DNA from 2 places in the Aerococcus sp. HMSC10H05 genome. Region 2 is predicted to be linked to the other one. Evidence: riboswitches for the same ligand, from Rfam matches in the RefSeq annotation. Region 2 holds a riboswitch; the other holds the start of a gene.
What was found. Region 2 has a riboswitch for FMN ahead of HMPREF3116_RS08015 (ECF transporter S component). Riboswitches for the same ligand answer to the same signal wherever they lie in the genome.

Region 1: it holds a riboswitch for FMN, as region 2 does, so the genes downstream of both, ribD (bifunctional diaminohydroxyphosphoribosylaminopyrimidine deaminase/5-amino-6-(5-phosphoribosylamino)uracil reductase RibD) here and HMPREF3116_RS08015 (ECF transporter S component) in region 2, are expected to answer to the same signal.

What each region holds. Positions count from the first base shown of each region.
Region 1 covers NZ_KV786946.1:86,088-89,280, forward strand. Annotated here, with positions in the region: gene HMPREF3116_RS00850 (riboflavin synthase) at 1-348, opposite strand, end outside; partial or broken gene ribD (bifunctional diaminohydroxyphosphoribosylaminopyrimidine deaminase/5-amino-6-(5-phosphoribosylamino)uracil reductase RibD) at 329-1,443, opposite strand; FMN riboswitch at 1,564-1,685, opposite strand; gene HMPREF3116_RS00860 (RNA-directed DNA polymerase) at 1,803-3,193, opposite strand, start outside.
Region 2 covers NZ_KV787006.1:31,441-34,633, forward strand. Annotated here, with positions in the region: gene HMPREF3116_RS08010 (helix-turn-helix domain-containing protein) at 1-966, opposite strand, end outside; gene HMPREF3116_RS08015 (ECF transporter S component) at 1,059-1,679, opposite strand; FMN riboswitch at 1,786-1,904, opposite strand; gene HMPREF3116_RS08020 (pseudouridine synthase) at 1,967-2,689, opposite strand; gene scpB (SMC-Scp complex subunit ScpB) at 2,714-3,193, opposite strand, start outside.

The DNA.
Region 1 (3,193 bases), on a different contig from region 2:
ATCTGCCTCAATTGCGGTGATTTTACCAATACCATCAATATGGCCACTTACAAGATGACCACCAAATCTCGCGTTTGCCTTCATCGCCCGTTCCAGATTCACTTGGCTATTGCGCGTAATGCCTTCTAAAGACGTTTTCGCAATCGTTTCTGGCATCACTTCCACTTGGAAATTGGTATCGGTGTAATTCATCACGGTCAGACAAATGCCGTTCACACTAATAGAGTCACCTAGATTGACATCGGCTACTATTTTTTCAGAAGCAATGGTCAAAAAAAGTCCTGCACGATTGTTGATAGCCTTGATACTTTCAATACGGCCAATGTCTTCAATAATTCCTGTAAACATTTAATCCACCCTACTTTCTATCAAAAGGTCTTTACCTAATGGCGTAATTGCTTGGATATCACTTGTGAGTGCTCGATTGATCTTTGGAAAACCAAAACCACTGATAGGACTATACTGATTAAAACCACCAATAACTTTAGGTCCAATATAAGTGTGGATTTCTTGTATTAAACCAGCTTCAAGTAGCGACGCGTTTAGTTTTGAGCCACCTTCAACATAAATACTTTGAATACCTTGCTGGCCCAGTTGGGTGATTAAATCAAGTAAATCTACCTTGCCATTCTTTGCTTTTACAACTAATAACTGACAACCAGCTTCTTGATAGGATTGGTGATCTTGTGGATTTTGATTGGTTGTTGCAACAATTGTTGGTGTTTCCTTAGCAGTTTTCACTAATTGGCTGGTTAAGGGCAGCTTCAAGCTAGTATCACAAACAATACGGATAGGGTTAATGCCTTCAAAGTCATCAATTCGAACAGTTAACATTGGATCATCAGCAAGCGCTGTCCCTATACCAATCATGATGGCTTGATTACTGTGGCGTTGATAATGCACATGCTCTCGTGCAGTTTTGTCCGTTATCCACTTAGAATCCCCAGTATAGGCAGCTGTCCGCCCATCTAGGGTCATGGCATATTTCATGGTGACATAGGGCTGTTGGTGGGTCATAAAATAATTGAATTTACGGTTCAAGTCTTCGCTTTCTTCAGCCAAAAGACCCGTTTCTACTTTAATATTGTGCTTTCTTAATTCCTGAATCCCTTTTCCAGCAACTAGTGGGTTAGGGTCAGTTGCAGCAATCACCACTTTTTCAATACCCGCTTCAATAATAGCTTGTGTACAAGGCGGTGTTTTGCCGAAATGACAACAAGGTTCAAGGGTGACATACATGGTTGCCCCTTTTACATCATATCCTTTTTCGCTAGCATCCTTTAATGCTTCTCTTTCCGCATGTAAACCACCATACTGCTGATGGTAACCTCGGCCGATGACTTGATCATCTTTCACGATAACTGCACCAACCATAGGATTAGACCTTGTCCAACCTTGGCCTAATTTGGCTAAGTCAAGTGCTTCTTGCATATAGTCTTTCATTCACTCATCCTTTCTCTAAACAACAAAAAATCTAGTCAGAGTGACGAAAAAAAGCCCTAGAAATTAGATTCCTAGGGCACACAAATAAACTATATAGCAATAGTATTCGTTTATTTTGTTTCTACTCTTCTTCCATCCAGACTCTACTGTCGGTCTCGGAATTACACCGAGTCAGCCCCTAACTAAAGGAGGTCGCGGACTTTACCGCCGGTCGGGAATTACACCCTGCCCTGAAGATTTTATTTGACTGTTTATGGTGATATCTTACGGCAATAAAATGAAAATGTAAACCCTTAAATGTATTTTGAATAGAAAATATACATTATAGGGTATTTAATGTTAGTTAATATTTGGAATTATTATATAAACTCAAATAACACATCATCAATAGTTCTTAGTTCAACTAGAGCAACATTTTCATCTAATAAGAGTTTATAAAACTGATTAATCATTCTTTTGCTTTTCTTCATACTAGTGTTAATATCGAGAACATAGTCCTTATTCAACTCTGATTCTACTAGTTGGCTTTTTTTGTTAGTGTTACATTTTGAAAAATGATTATTTAGTTGTTGATTTGGTATTAGATTATTCTGAATCAAATGATACATGAAATATCTTAATAACCAATATCTTTCTTGCATTCTAATGCTACCTTCATCATAATTCAAGTGAATTTCTGACAGAACATTCTCTAATATAGATAAAAGTTTTTCAACTTCATACTTTTCTTTTAACCAAAGAATTACACATAAACATTTAGAGTAATCATCGAGATCCTTAGAAAGAATATCAATTAATTTTTCTTCTGTCGCTATAGCAGATAAATCAAATATTACTGAATATAGAAGTAATTGATAAACTTCTTGATTCCAGCCATTAATAACTGAATCATCTAATTTTTGAATTAAGTTCTTTTCATTCTCTAAAACATATTCTTTAACAATCTGCTTTATTTGTTTCTTGTCAATTCCAAGTTCTACTAAGTTTTCAGTCAAATTTAGAAATTTATTAGATAAACTAGAGTCTTTTAGAGATATATCTAAAATTCTCTCATATAAATTTTGATGAGTTACATTTTCTCTCGTTAGTAAAATTTCTTGAATATAACTTCCTGTTAATTTTAAATCTTTCATTTTATTTATAATTACAGAAAATATACACTTTATAGCTCCCTTATTTTCTTTTCCTTCTTCTATTAGACAGAAATCTATAAAATTATTTATTCTATTTTTCCAACTTTCAACCTTTGTTTTCTGATTAAAATCATCAAAGTAATTAAATATATCTATTTTTTGAATATTATTTTCAAAAGGAAAAATATATTCTTTAGTTTTATTATCATTTAGTATGAGATTAAAGTCTCTACAGAGGGAATGAAAATCTGTTAAAAAAGCTTCTTTTTCTGCATCAGTAGTAAAAACAAATTTTATATCATCAACATATCTTGAATACACATATCCTCTATCCTCCATTAATCTATCTATATGACACATGTATAATTCTGCAATGATACGTGAAATTATATTTCCCACTGGTATCCCATGTGTTTCCGTATATTGACACTTCTGAATTAAAGTATCCAAATCATTCGCAAATCCTCCTCTACGTTTTGCTTTTGATTGTTGTTTCCCAGTAATTACCCAAGGAATACTGTGAGTATATAGTGTATGATAAAAGTTCGACAAATCGAGAGTTAGCATTCGATTACCTACATATAACAATCTTTGTTCAATTTGCTTTGTAAATTTAA
Region 2 (3,193 bases):
GGTTACATCTGGTTTAGTTGTTATTAAAATGCCAATATCCTTTAAGTCAAGTAACTCAACTACCAATGGTTCGATGATTTTGGGATTACTCAAAGATATCTCGATGATATGTTCTGTAATTGTAGAGAGTTTCAATCCTCTTTTAAACGCAATTTGTTCCAAGCTGTTCCCTTGATTGAACATATCCAAAGTTTCTTGTGTTGTTTGGTTCCAAATTGGAAACTGGTTAAAAAGTCCTCTGGTGAATACTTGAAGCCAATGAGTGGTATCCTCTAAAGTCTCCCCACTCAGCCAATTCTGATAGAGTTGGTCCAACACAGCTTGTTGTGTAATGACAACTGCACGTTTAGAAAGCTGATGATTTTCAGCAGCTTGTTCAAGGGTTTGTGCTGGTAATTGAGCGCCCTCAAACTGCTCAAGGAATAACAAGGCTGCCTGGTTGGGAAAATCGGTAAGGTCCTTGATTAATTGCTGGTGGAGGCTATGACCTATGGCTGTTAAATCAGCTTTATCAGCATTTTCTCTTTTTATCATTAATACAAAACTTTTGATAAATTGTTGTATATCTAAATCTTGAACAATTGGACTATAATGTGAATTTTCAGCTAGGTGATTGGATAATACTTGCAACAATAATTTAAAGGCTAGATGGTGTTTATGATGATGATTTGCAATAATTAGACCATTTCGACTGGGTAATATTTTATCAAAAATTAACTCCATAAACTCTGAATGGTTATCTTGCCGAAAAATTGCCTCTATTGAAATATAGTCTTCTACATTTTGAGTATAGGATAGCCAGACATTTTTTTGAAGTTTAGGGTACAGCCCCAAATAAGCGGTTAAATGATTCGAAAAAGCAAAAAAAAGTGTTGTAGCAGTTCGCTTGCCAATCAACACTTGGTATACAGAATTTTGAGGGAGGGCTTGGACCTTAAAAGCAATCGCCATTAATAAAGTATCCAATTCTACCCCTCCAACATTCCTATATAATATTTTTGCGTTTGTTATTTATCCTTTGGTCTCTATTATAGCAAAAAATGAGTCTATCTTCATTTTCAACGGTGTGAATATTCGAGCGTTCCAAATCGACTGACTAAAGTTGGTAAACTTTGAACTAAAACAAAGTGTGCCAATAGTGAAACCAATACGCCTTTGATCAGATTGAATGGGATAATACCCGCTAGGATATATGTTTGCATATTACCTACATCGAAGTTCATTACTTGCATGTAGAATGGCGTAATCACGAAGTAGTTTAAGATAGTCATCACAATCGTTAAAGAAAGAGTAGCTGATAAATATGCGGCAATCGTTTTTGCAAAGTTCATTTCTTTAGCTGACTTTCTACCTGAATATACTGTTACCATTTGATCTTTTAATAGATAGTATATCGGTAAGATATAGGCTATAGTAGCGATAAAGGCAGTAGCGTCTCCTATTGGAATACCCATCTCACCACCAGTGTAAATATAATGTAAGCCATTTGCAATTAAGCCAGCTGCAGTAGCTTTTTTGGGTCCCGAAATAAAAGCAACAAGTAAGATTGGCACCAATGAAAAGTCTACCTTTAAATAGGGTAACGCTGGGATGATTGGAAAACCAATAAACATCAAAATAAATGATAATGCCCCAACAATTGCAACCAATACTATTTCCTTAGTGTGATTCTTTCCCATATAAATGCTCTCCTTTTCTACTTCATGGGTCGGCACTCAAAAGTGGAAATAAAAAAACTCTTTCCACCTTCAAGGTAAAAAGAGTATAGACAAACAGCCTTTGTTCGCCCATCTTCTTCCATCCTGACTTTACAGTCGGTTCTAGAATTTCACTAGATCAGTCCCAAAATGGGAGTCGCGGACTTTACCGCCGATCGGGAATTTCACCCTGCCCTGAAGATTGCTTCAAATTTATTTTCTTACTACTCTTATTATAGCAAGTATCTTACTTATTTCAAGTATATTACTTATTTCTTCTTAGCAATCGTTAATAGCTCTTCGATTTCATGCTTCAATAAAATTCTACTATCTCCTGGTTTTAAGCCTTTAAGATCTAAAAATCCGTAGCGTTCGCGTTTTAATTTAGTAACGGGGTGTCCTACTGCTTCAAGCATCTTACGGACTTGGCGATTACGTCCTTCGTGGATAATCACCTCAATAATTGTTGTTTTTTTATCCTTATCAACAGAAAGAATTTTAGCTTGTGCAGGTGCTGTTTTACCACCATCAATTTCAACGCCACGTTCTAATTGCTTACGCTCTTCTCCAGTAATAATCCCCTCAACTTTTGCCACATAAACTTTATTAATCTCGTAACGCGGGTGCATTAAAGTATTCGCAAATTCACCGTCATTGGTTAACAACAGTAAACCGGATGTATTGTAGTCTAATCGTCCTACCGGATAAATACGCTGTTCGACATCTGGAAAAAAGTCTGTCACAACTTTACGCCCTTTATCATCTTTTACAGCAGAAATCACGCCAGTTGGTTTATAAAATACATAGTAAACTGGCTCTTCTTTATAAATAGGTACCTCGTCTACTTCAATACGATCAGAATTTGACACTTTTTTTCCTAATTCTCTAACAACTTGTCCATTAACTTTGACGCGTCCCGCCGTAATTAATTTCTCTGATTCTCGTCTAGAGGCAACTCCTGCGTGTGCCATCACTTTCTGTAATCTTTCCATTATTCAATAACTCCTATTGGTGACCTATTCTGTTGGCTCGTCTTTTGTTATTTGGTTGAATTCCTTTTGCATGGGTTCGCCATGCTCATCTATTTTAAAAAGGGTTTCTTCATCTACAGACCCATCTAACACTAAATTATGGATGTCTGGCAAGTCGTTTAAAGACTCTAATCCAAAGTATTGGTAAAAGTAAGATGTCACCTCATATATGATTGGTCTCCCCGGTGAATCTTGTCGACCCGTTTCCATAATTAAATCTCGCTCTAGCAATTTATGGATCATGTTTGACGATTGAACGCCCCGGATATCATCAATTGTCATCCTTGTCACCGGTTGTTGGTAGGCAATAATCGCTAACGTTTCTAAAGCTGCTTGTGATAGTTTTGTAGCGAAAGGAGACACCGCATATTTCTTCACTACATCACCATATGTCGCTTTTGTCACCAATTGGACCCGTTCATTAATCACTGTAATTCTCAAACCCGATTGCGGATCGTGTTGCAG